2 regions of the Exiguobacterium sp. OS-77 genome follow, and region 1 is predicted to be linked to the other one. Evidence: a T-box and tRNA genes for the amino acid it is inferred to sense, from the RefSeq annotation. Region 1 holds a T-box; the other holds one or more tRNA genes.

What was found. A T-box is a leader RNA that pairs with one kind of tRNA and senses whether it is charged. The one in region 1 lies ahead of leuS (leucine--tRNA ligase), so its partner is inferred to be a tRNA-Leu.
Region 2: it has a tRNA-Leu gene. The T-box ahead of leuS (leucine--tRNA ligase) is inferred to sense a tRNA for this amino acid. The anticodon was not compared.

Annotation. Positions count from the first base shown of each region.
Region 1 is NZ_DF239008.1:814,350-820,641, reverse strand. It holds gene leuS (leucine--tRNA ligase) at 1-2,041, opposite strand, end outside; T-box leader at 2,089-2,311, opposite strand; gene EXG77_RS03970 (HAD family phosphatase) at 2,350-2,994, opposite strand; gene EXG77_RS03965 (peptidoglycan bridge formation glycyltransferase FemA/FemB family protein) at 3,089-4,123, opposite strand; gene EXG77_RS03960 (MFS transporter) at 4,307-5,485, opposite strand; gene EXG77_RS03955 (class I SAM-dependent methyltransferase) at 5,639-6,238, shown strand; gene EXG77_RS03950 (serine aminopeptidase domain-containing protein) at 6,289-6,292, opposite strand, start outside.
Region 2 is NZ_DF239008.1:1,382,477-1,388,768, reverse strand. It holds gene EXG77_RS06795 (amino acid ABC transporter ATP-binding protein) at 117-845, opposite strand; gene EXG77_RS06790 (amino acid ABC transporter permease) at 842-1,486, opposite strand; gene EXG77_RS06785 (transporter substrate-binding domain-containing protein) at 1,518-2,285, opposite strand; tRNA gene EXG77_RS06780 (tRNA-Leu) at 2,487-2,570, opposite strand; gene EXG77_RS06775 (alpha/beta hydrolase) at 2,613-3,545, opposite strand; gene EXG77_RS06770 (hypothetical protein) at 3,567-3,908, opposite strand; gene EXG77_RS06765 (S66 peptidase family protein) at 3,924-4,934, opposite strand; gene EXG77_RS06760 (DUF779 domain-containing protein) at 5,119-5,481, opposite strand; gene adh (aldehyde dehydrogenase) at 5,504-6,292, opposite strand, start outside.

The DNA of each region.
Region 1 (6,292 bases):
CGAAGACCATGAGTTGCGAAATTCCGGTGTTGAACTGGATGTTCGCGAAGTCTTCCGTAACCTTCTTGACCGTCTGGTGGTATGTCCGTTCGAAGTCAGCATCGACTTCTGCGACATCTTGAATGTCTGCTGTCCGTTCGAACAAGCGCCAGACACGATCGAGGAAACGACGCGCACCGTCAAGTCCGTTCTCAGACCAGGCAACTGATGCATCGAGTGGACCCATGAACATTTCATACAAGCGTAACGTATCCGCACCATGCGATTTAACGATTTCATCCGGATTGATGACGTTACCGCGTGATTTCGACATTTTCTCGTTGTTCTCTCCAAGAATCATCCCTTGGTTGTATAACTTCTGGAATGGTTCTTTTGTTGGCACGACGCCTGCATCATACAAGACTTTATGCCAGAAGCGTGCATACAATAAGTGGAGAACGGCGTGTTCCGCACCACCGATGTAAATATCGACTGGAAGCCAGTATTTTAATTTTTCTGGATCCGCGATCGCCTCTTCATTGTGCGGATCGATGAAACGAAGATAATACCAGCAGCTTCCGCCCCATTGTGGCATCGTATTCGTCTCGCGACGCCCTTTCATTCCTGTTTCAGGATCCGTATAATCCAACCAGTCTTCCGCAAGCGCAAGTGGTGATTCGCCTGTACCAGACGGCTTGATCTCCGGAATGATTGGAAGTTCGAGCGGTAATTCCTCTTGGCTAAGCGTCTTCATCGAACCATCTTCCATATGAACGACTGGGATTGGCTCACCCCAATACCGTTGACGACTGAACAACCAGTCGCGGAGACGATACGTGATTTTCTTGCGTCCGACTTGATTCGTTTCGAGTTCAGCAATCATCGTCTCGATTGCTTCTTGTTTTCCAAGACCATCAAGCATATGCGAGTTGACGTGTTCGCCCTCTCCTGTATAGGCTGCTTCATCGACGTTTCCACCCGCGACGACCTCAACGATTGGCAAGTCGAATTGTTTCGCGAATTCATGGTCGCGCTCATCGTGTCCTGGAACTGCCATAATTGCACCCGTTCCATAAGAAGCAAGGACATAATCAGCGATCCAGATCGGAAGACGATCACCTGAGATTGGATTGACGGCGAAAGCACCCGTGAAGACGCCTGTTTTTTCCTTCGCTAAATCCGTCCGTTCGAGGTCTGACTTCGTTTGGACTTGCGAAATGTACGTATCGACGGCTTCCTTGTGATCCGCTGTCGTGATGTCAGCTACGAATGGATGCTCCGGCGCAAGCACGAGGTACGTCGCACCAAAGATTGTGTCCGGACGTGTCGTAAAGACCGTGACTTGTTTTTTATGTCCATCAATCGTGAAATCGATCTCAGCACCTTCTGATTTCCCGATCCAGTTCCGTTGCATCTCTTTAACAGAATCCGGCCAATCGAGGTCATCGAGATCTTCAAGAAGACGATCCGCATATTCCGTGATTTTCAAGACCCACTGACGCATCGGAACACGCACGACCGGATGATTTCCGCGTTCAGATAATCCGTCGATGACTTCTTCATTCGCAAGAACGGTTCCAAGTGCCGGGCACCAGTTGACCGCGACTTCGTCCACGAACGCAAGTCCTTTTTCATACAACTTCGTAAAGATCCACTGTGTCCATTTGTAGTACTTCGGATCCGTCGTGTTGATTTCACGATCCCAGTCATAGGAGAATCCAAGTTCTTTCAGCTGACGCTTGAACGTCTCGATGTTTTTCGCTGTGAATTCACGTGGGTCATTCCCTGTATCGAGAGCGTATTGTTCTGCTGGTAACCCGAACGCATCCCAACCCATTGGGTGCAAGACGTTGTATCCTTGCATCCGTTTCATCCGCGCGAGGATGTCCGTTGCCGTGTAGCCTTCCGGGTGTCCAACGTGGAGTCCGGCACCTGACGGATACGGGAACATATCAAGGGCATAAAACCCTTCTTTTTCTGGATCTTCTGTCGTGACGAAGGCGTTGTCTTGATCCCAACGCGCCTGCCATTTTGGTTCAATTTCGCGATGATTGTACGGCATGTCTTTTCCTCCTCTAATCTAAAAAAAACCGGTCCTCCGCCCCTAGGAATAGGGACGAAAGACCGGTTTGGCTTCCGCGGTACCACCCACGTTGTCTGTCTATGACAGACCGCTTGATTCACAGATAACGGTGTGAAGGACCGGATTCGCTACTACGACTTCACGAATCGTGCTCCCTGACGAGTTCACGGTTGTTACCGACTGGTTCGCACCCTCCACCAGCTCTCTTGACGGCACCTTTCCCCTACTACTTCAGTTCCCTGCATTTGACTATCTTTTCCTAGTGTAATCTGTTTCTTCCTCAAGCGTCAACGCTTCCGTAAAATTTCCTCAATTTCCGCATGCGATCGCGCAATATGATCTGCTTGTTCTAAACGTTGCGCTGGCATCCGGTCATCAAGAAGCGCAATCACTTCCATACCAGCTGCTTTTGCGCCGATCATCCCGTTTGCAGCGTCTTCAATGACGAGACAATTCTCAGGTGCGTGCCCGATTCGTGATGCCGCAAGTCGAAAAATCGCGGGATCCGGCTTCGAACGCACGACTTCTTCCCCACTGACGTAATGCGTGATTGGAAGCTCGTAATGACGGATGACGCGTTCGATTTTTTGAAGCGAACTCGAAGAAGCGATCCCGATATCGTAACCAAGAGATGTCGCTTGTTCGATGACTTGTTTGACTCCCTCTTTTAAACCACACGCCTCTGGTTTTGCATGAATTTGAAACAAGCGATGTTCTTCCTCAAGTAAAGCACTCGCTGTTTCTGGGAGCTCGTGTTGCGCGACAAGTTCTTCCCACATCTCATCTCCTGTTTTCCCCATGAATGTCGCATACTGAACCGGATCGAGCGGAATCGATAACGTTTTGAACATCTGCTGGTGGACCTCAAAGTAGCGGATTTCACTATCTAAGATGACCCCATCCATATCAAAAATAAGACCTCGTTTTTTCAAGACACATCCCCCTCAATTGATCTATCATGATTTCAGCATATCAAAAAAACGACTACACGATGTAGTCGTTTCACCTTCTTCATTTAGTTACTGTTTAACTTGTCGCCATTTGGACACTGGTTTGTCGGTAAGCCGGAAAATAATCCGAATTAGCATCTGACCCGTATCGTATACACAACTGATCGTATACGGCTGGTTGAAGAATCGATTTTCCTTGATGATACTCAAATAAACGGTACCCGGTGTAACGGCATTTACTCTCAAAGAGACTATCCCGTTCTTGATATCCACCTCCGAGATGTTGTTCGACGAGACCGCGTGCTTTCGCCTGAAGAATCGCTTCGTACTCAAGTCGTTGATTTGGGAACATCTTCGCTTCGTCCCGCTTACAACCAATCAAATGACCGTGGGCATATTCTTTTCCGAGCAATACGAGGTACCCTCCAACCGCTTCTCCTTCGATTTCCGCCATCAGCAATATGGGTTCACAAAGCGGGTTCGTTTCCATCAACTGCTCAAAATACGTCGCGGTAAAATAATAATGAGCCGAAGCATTCTTCCGGTCCATCGTTTCATGATACAACGCTACAAAAACAGGTAGGTCGTCTCGCGTTCCTATTCTAACGGTTAAAGGAGAGGCAAGCGATTTGCGAATCATACTTCTCGTCTTCTTATGAAATGTCTGCATGATGTCCTCTATTGAAGGGCGTAAATCGATACTCGTCGTATGACGGATGAAGGAAACTTTCGTCCAGTCCTGCATGAACCGTTCATTACCGGTCAACGGATTAAAGCGAATCATTTCCGAAACGACCGATTCTTGCTCCGCCCACCTTTCAAACGATAGACGTGCATGCTGCATTTCAGTTGCGGTTAAGCGACCGACGATTTCCGGTCCGCCGTAGCCATACGGCGTGATGAGATCTGAATAAGGCGTATCAAAAATCCGACGCTTTAAAAAGGGATAGAACAGTGTTCCCGCATGACCTTCATAACGAAATAACACCGCTTGCTCAGACGGTCTAGCGTTAAGCGTGACGTATTGGTGACTGTAGAAGATATCAAGAGGCTGTTGCTGTACGTGTGTCGTCCAAGTTGCGGCATCTGTGATGAATTGACACCTTTCCATTCGTGCACCTCCAGTCAAAAAGAAGCAACGTTCACATGAACTTTCTTTTCAAGTTCTTGATTAGAAAGTACCCGTTTCTTTGCCGAAATATTCCATATTAATAATGATTTGTTTTATAATTAGCGCATTAATGATGTAAAAAAAAGACAGCGAATCTAATGTCCGCTGTCTTACAGATGATGCTCATGATGTGATTTTAGGAATGGCACGAAGGAATACGACGCCTGCTAACAGAATCAATCCAATCAATGTCAAGAAGACCGCTGACATACCGGATAAATCGTAGATCAACCCTCCGACGGTCGGACTGATCATCCGTCCCGCTGAAGCGGCAATATTGACGTATCCCTGGAACTCTCCTTCTTTTCCGATTGGCGCGAGTCTCGCCGCCATAGCAGGAACCGCTGGCCAGATGAACATCTCACCAATCGTCAAAATGATCATCGCGACGAGGAACATCTTGAAGCCGCCTGCGAACGGAACGATCAGATAAGACAAGAGGAAGATTCCTGTACCGGTCATCAATTGTCGCTTCAAGTCATCTCCAAACCACCGGAGAATTGGTGTTAATAAAGGTTGTGCGAACACGATGAGTGCTCCGTTGATCGTCCAAAGAATAGAGTACTCGGAAATCGTGACACCGAGCGATTTCGTGTGTACGGCAAAGGTTCCTTGCCATTGCACATAAACGAACCAAAGTAAGGCATACCCGATCGAGACGAGCAACATCGTCCGTGCCGCACCGCGCGCAAGGGGTGTGCGTGTCGTTTCGATCTCGTCATGTGCCGCATGCATCCGCGCTGGTGCCTGAATCCAGGATAAACCGACGAACAAAATGATGGCAAAGGCGATGTAGAGGACGAGATTGGCGATGAAGATGTACTGAATCGAAAAGGCAGCGATTTGACCACTGACTGCTGTCCCGAGCGCTACACCGACGTTTTGTGCGACATAAATCGCATTAAAGGCACGACGCCCGCCTTCCGGCCAGATGACACCCGTCATCGCGTAGATCGTCGGAAAAACCATCCCACCGACGAATCCAATCAATCCAAGCATCGCGACGTATCCGAGGTACGTCTGATGAAATAGCAACAAGCCAACGGAAGACAGGACAAGTCCGATGACACTGATGACAAGCGTCTTCTTGCCACCGAGACGGTCAAACGCTTTTCCACCTAAGTAGTTTCCGACGATTGCTAAGGCAGAGTTGACGAACAATGCCATCCCTGCTTTTGTCATCGACTCTCCTAAATATTCATGAATATATAATGTATTAAACGGCCATAAAAAAGAGGATCCCGTCGTATTGATGGCCATCGCAAGGACGAGGATCCAGACCGCTTTTGGTAATTTTGGCATACCTGTGGTCCTCCTATTTCATTCTCAACCTTGCCACTTTACGCAATCCGTCCCCTAACTGTCAAGCTACTTCGCTTTTCGTCAACGAATCAAAAAATGATATAATGCAGAAAGAATCTTGCACATACTGAACCATTACTAGAAAAACAGACTATAGGAACAGGAGTCTATGCCATGTCACTTGCCCGTGTATTACCTTATACGAAACAATTACTCGAGTCCGTTATCGAGCCCGGAGACTGCGTCGTCGATATGACTGCCGGAAATGGACATGATACACAGTTTTTAGCAGAACGTGTCGGTCCAGAAGGAAGGGTTCTTGCGTTCGACGTCCAGGCACAAGCCATTGAGGAATCGACGCGACGTCTCGACGAAGCCGGAATGTTAGCACGCGTCGACCTTTACCATGAAAGCCACATCCATGTCGGTGCCCGTCTTTCGGACGAACAACGTCCTGTCCGCGCTGGAGTCTTCAATCTCGGATACCTGCCTGGAAGCGACAAATCAATCACGACGACCGGAGAAGAGACGCTTGAAGCACTCGATGCCCTCCTCCCGGTCCTCGCTCCCGGCGGTCTTGTCGTCCTCGTCGTCTATCACGGTCACTTGGAAGGAAAACGAGAACGTGACGCTGTCCTCGATTACGTCACAGCCCTTGATCAGCAAGATTATGCCGTTCTCCAGTATCGCTTCTTGAACCAACAAAATCATCCCCCGTTCATCATCGCGATCGAGAAAAAAGTACGCGGATGATGGGCACAAAAAAGTGATGCCCCTTTTTTAGAGGCATCACTTTTGTGATTTCAT
Region 2 (6,292 bases), 570 kb from region 1:
TTTCGAATTCCCAAATTCTTGCGCTTAAATGTATAAGTTTTTCTTATGAGCGCTTAGCCAGTTATTTATGATTCGTCAAAAAACCGGCGTATCCGCATTTAGATACGCCGGTTCCATCATAAGACTTTACTAAGGAACGATTGCGTCCGTTCGTGTTGTGGAGAATCAAACAATGCTTGTGGCACGTTCTCTTCGACGATATAGCCACCATCCATGAATAAGACGCGATCTCCAACCTCTCGAGCAAATCCCATCTCATGGGTCACGACGACCATCGTCATGCCTTCAAGGGCAAGCTGTTTCATGACGGCAAGCACGTCACCGACCATTTCCGGGTCAAGCGCTGACGTTGGCTCATCAAACAACATGATTTTCGGATTCATCGCAAGCGCGCGGGCAATAGCGACCCGCTGTTTTTGACCTCCAGATAATTCACCTGGATAATTATCCGCTTTTTCACGTAATCCGACTTTATCGAGTAGTTCAAGTGCCCGCTGTTTCGCCTGTTCTTTATCCGATTTACGCACTTTAATCGGTGCGAGCGTGACGTTTTCTAGCACGGTCTTATGTGGGAAGAGATTAAAATGTTGAAAGACCATCCCGACTTCTTCCCGGACCTTGTTGATATCGACCTTTGGACTCGTAATGTCGAAATCATCGACGATGACCGTACCACCCGTGATCTCTTCCAATCGATTCAAACAGCGTAAAAACGTACTTTTCCCAGATCCCGACGGACCGATGACACAAACGACTTCTTTTTCTGCAATCGAGACGTTGATGTCTTTTAAGACTTCATTCGAACCGAAGGATTTTTTTAAGTTCTTCACTTCAATGATACTCATCGTAATGTAAACCTCCGTTCCAAGAACTTCGCCACTAAGGACAAGAGATAAATGATGACGAAGTACATCAATCCGACGACAGACCAGACGATAAATGGTTCGAACGTCGTCGATTGCTGAACCTGACCTTGTTGCGTCAAGTCAGCGATTCCGATGATCGACAGCAACGATGTATCTTTTAAGCTGATGATCGATTGGTTCGTAATCGTTGGTAACATCCGTCGGAATGCTTGCGGTAAGATGATCTGTACCATCGTTTGACGCCCTGTCATCCCGAGTGAACGCGCAGCTTCTGTTTGTCCTTTATCAATCGACTGGATACCAGCTCGAATGATCTCCGCAAAATAAGCACCGGCATTGATTGCGACCGTCAGTATCCCTGCATACATCCGGTCCATCGATAACCATTCGAGCGAATTGAGTCCAAAATAGATGAAGAATAACTGAACGATGAACGGCGTTCCGCGAATGACATCAATATAGACAATTGCGATCCCGTTTAAGATTTTTGATGGTGATAACCGCATCAATGCGACGACTAAGCCAATCAGAAAGCCGACGATGACCGCGATGATGAAAATATACAATGTGACTTGAAGCCCTTCCAAGAAAAATGGAAATGCGGTTTTGACCACTTCCATTGGCTATCCCACTCCCTTATCGCCTTGCGACTTATTTCAGATACGTGTCAACGATTTTATCGTATTCACCGTTTTCTTTCAGATTCGCAAGCCCTTTGTTGATTTTCTTCATCAGATCCTCGTTCTCACCTTTTAAGACAGCGATTCCGTAGTTGTCCCCGTTGAGACGGTCTCCGACAAGTTTTAATCCAAGGTTTTGTTGTTTGTTTGCATATGAGATGACAGGATAATCTTCAATCAAAGCAGCAGCGTTACCATTCTTCACTTCTTGGAACATCGCTGGACTGTCATTGAACTGTGTGACTGTAAAGCCCAGTTTATCTGCGTTATCCGTTGCATATTTCGCACCCGTCGTTCCCTTTTTGACGGCTACTTTTTTCCCTTTTAAATCGTTGACAGATTTAATACCATTCTCATCTTCTTTGACGACTAGAATAAGACCAGCTTTGAAGTATGGATCCGAGAATGTGACGACTTTCTTCCGTTCTGGCGTAATACTCATACCGGCAATGGCAACGTCCAATTGATTTGCTTGAAGTGCCGGAATGATGCCGCTAAAGTCCATCGCTTCAAATTGAATCTTGAAGTTCTGATCCTTCGCGATTGCTTTCATGAGATCGATGTCGATTCCTTTGTACGTATCCCCGTCTTTATATTCGAATGGTGGATACGTGACGTCAATGCCGACCTTATAAGTCTTTCCTTCAGACGACTCTTCTTCTTTCGAACCGATGCTACATGCACCAAGTACGAGAACACAGCTCATCAAGAGCGCTAGCAAGATACTCCCTTTTTTCATGTTTGTTTCCCCTCTCCTATGTGTTAAAGATTGTCTACTTCACTTAGTACTTTCCCTGAAGAGTACCCTCTTTAAAACGTATTTTACCAGAAAAATTCTAAAAAGATAAATATTTCTGAATTTTTATTCGTTGTAATCGTTTTCTATTCAGCAATAAAAAAAGGGCAACCCCCTGCTGGGATTGCCTCCTTCAATCATTTATGCCGCCGAGAGGACTTGAACCTCCACGGTGTTGCCACCACTAGATTCTGAGTCTAGCGCGTCTACCAGTTCCGCCACGACGACGTTGATTTATGATATTAATATAGCGGGTAAAGAACGGAGTTGTCAATCATTTCGCAAGATGTTGCGAACGAACTTCTCGACGACATCATCATACAATGCTGGATCCTCAAAATAGGCCATCGCATGAGCGGCATTTGGAATGACGACGAGCTCTTTTTCCGTTGGACAAGCTTCATACAGCTCATACACCATGTCTGTCGGTACGAATGTATCCGCCCCACCATGGATGAACAAAATCGGTACTTGTGCCTTTTTGACCTGTTTCAGCGCAGATGCTTCACGGAACGTATAACCAGCCTTTAGCTTCGTCAATACGCTCGTCATGCCTAAGAACGGAAAGTGTGGTAGACGGTACATCCGCTTCATCTGATACGCAAGGACTGCATTAACGGACGTATAGGCACAATCAGAAATGATTCCTTTGATTTGTGGTGGGAGTTGTTCGCCACTCGTCATCAATACGGTCGCCCCTCCCATCGATACGCCATGCAGGAATAGTTTCGCCTCCTGTCCGATCCGTTCAATCAGATAGTTCGACCAACTGAGACAATCTTCCCGATCATGCCATCCGAATCCGATGTAGTGACCGTCACTCATTCCGTGTCCACGATTATCGGGCATCATGACATGGAAACCGGCCTGATGGTACAGATAGGCGAATCCGGCTAAATCCGTTCCGACGCCTCCGTACCCGTGCACGAGAATGACGATCCGATCTGACGGAACAGGTGACGGAAGAAAATGCCCGCGTAACGTTAAACCGTCTTTCGCTTCAATCTCGATCCGCTCAAGCGGTTGCTCCTTGATCCATGTCTGACCAGGTTGCATCAATCGGATCATCTCGTCACTTAGATCTCGATTATTCGATAAGAATGGCTTTGGATTCGTAGCGATTGCCATCTCGTAAAAATAATAACTCGCTGCTACTAATCCGGATCCGATGACTCCGATTCCAATTTTTGTTCTGCGACGCATCTGCCCCACTCCTTCTTTCCGTTATAACTCGATCTTCAGTTGAGCAGCATGGTCATCCTCTTCATCCTGCAAGACTTGTTGACGTAATCGCTGTTCTTGTTGCTGACGCCGGTAGGCAAATTCTTGGACGAGCTCTGTACCCGTGAATCCATCTTCTACGAGTTCGCTCAATAAATCTGTTTCTGTCTCGACGACCTCCCCCGGACGTCGCATGACGAGAACATCTCCGACTTGTGCAATCAGCAATTCATCTTCTAGACGAAGTGCATCGTAAAATGGTTCCGGTAACGTCATCCGACGTGTCTCCGGATTGATATGGACGCGTTTATAAACGCCTAATGCTTGAAACTTACGACGTGCCATTGCGTGCTCTCCTTTTTAGTTGAACGTCAGATCGATTCGTGAATCTTTTCCTTGAATACGAACCGTACCCGTCGCTCCATTGATTAACGTCACCTGCGGCGGCTGATGACCGATGTCAAGATCGTATAAGACTGGTAAGCCTGTCTCATCCGCTAGATATTGATACACGTTTAGCCATGTCAGGTCTTCTGTAATCCTTGCAGACGTGCGCCCGAATAAAAAGCCAGCCGCATGGTTGAACCAGCCAGCATACGCCATTTGTCGCAGCGTCCGGTGCACCTCTGCCGAATTCGCTTCAGACACCTCAAAGTACCAGAGGATCGGTTCTCCGTTGATCTCTTCACGCTGGAAACGCTGCACATCTCCATACGGTGTCCCAATCAAATGGCGAATCGTCTCTAGGCACCCACCAAGTATACGTCCGGTCACTTCTGTTCGCTCATCAAGTGCTTTCCATTCCGTCGCTTCCGTTAGCTGAAATAACGAACCTGCTGGACGTTCTTCATCAGTCCACTCGGATTGATAACGATCGGAAGCCCACTGTGTAACGGTTCCTCCAGTTGGCGTCGCAAGTACTCGTCGCCAGGCACTTGTCGTCTCGTCCCATTCTTCACTTCGAAGCTCAACGAAATTCGGACCATGTGCTGTTGCAATTCCCGTCTGAAGCGTCAGACTGAGCAATAGCGTACTGATATCGGAATAGCCAAGCAACCATTTTGTTTGGTAAGTAGCTAGCGTCAACTCAGGTAAAAGATCAATGGCGCGTTCCCCGCCAAATGGCGGGATGACGGCATCAATCGTCTCATCCGTCATCATGCGGTTCAATTCTTCGGCCCGTTGTTTAGCCGGTGCACTCTCAGCATGTTGATGCGACCAAATCGTTTCGCCTAAACGGACGTTCATTTGTCGTGCTTGTACCTGTTCAACTGCTCGTTCGACCCATTCCTGTTGCTGTTCACGTAATCCGGAGGAGGGCGCCGTCACTCCGATCGTTTGACCTGTCCAACCTAAAAATGGATATTTCATGGTGACCCCCTATAATGTCATAGTGTGAAACTATCTTCTCGTCAAAATATGAGTTCATTATACCGTTCTTATGCCGCATTACCAACTTTTATCCTGTTCGAACGTCGTGATACGAACAAAAAACACGATTCCGTACGAGCGACCTGAATGAACAAGTCACCTCGACGAAACCGTGTTTGATTCCTTAGCTTGATGCTGATAGTTCAGCGTATTCCTCTTGCGTGAACGCACGGGAGCGTGTCAAAAAACGTTTCCCTTCGACACCTTCAAGAGAGAACATTCCGCCTCGACCATCCACGACATCAATGATGAGTTGCGTATGTTTCCAGTACTCATATTGATCTTCATGAATATAAAACGGACAACCACCGATCTCTCCCAGTTTTTTATCCTGATCTCCCAGGAATAGATCACCCTGCGCAAAACACATCGGGGAACTGCCATCGCAACAACCACCAGATTGATGAAACATCAACGGACCGTGTTTTTCTCTCAACTGGTCGATTAACTCTAGACAAGCTGCTGTCGCCTGAACACGTTCCACCATTTGCATCCACGTCCTTTCCGACTTAGAAGAAACCGAGTTTATTCGGGTTGTAGCTAACGAGTAGGTTTTTCGTCCGTTGGTAATGGTTGAGCATCATCTTATGGTTTTCACGTCCGATCCCTGACATTTTGTAACCACCAAACGCCGCGTGTGCTGGATATTGGTGATAACAGTTCGTCCAGACGCGTCCTGCTTCGATCGCACGCCCAAACCGATAAGCACGGTTCATATCACGTGTCCAGACGCCGGCACCAAGACCATATAACGTATCATTCGCAATTTCGAGCGCTTCTTCTTCCGTCTTGAATGTCGTAACTGACAAGACCGGTCCGAAAATTTCCTCTTGGAAGATTCGCATCTTATTGTGTCCTTTGAAGATCGTTGGTTGGATGTAATATCCTTCTGCGAGATCCCCTTCAAGCATGTTGCGTTCCCCACCGATGAGACATTCTGCGCCTTCCGACTTACCGATTTCAAGATATGAAAGAATTTTCTCCATCTGTTCGTTCGAAGCTTGAGCACCCATCATGACGTCCGAATCAAGAGGATTTCCGATCTTGATGGCTTTAACGCGCTCTAGAACACGTTCCATGAACGGTTCGTAAATCGATTCTTGAATCAAGGCACGCGACGGACACGTACAGACTTCTCCTTGGTTCAACGCGAACATCAGTAATCCTTCGATTGCTTTATCAAAGAAAGCATCGTCTGCCTGCATGATATCCTCAAAGAAGATGTTCGGTGATTTCCCACCGAGTTCGAGTGTGACCGGAATCAAGTTTTGTGATGCGTACTGCATGATCAAACGTCC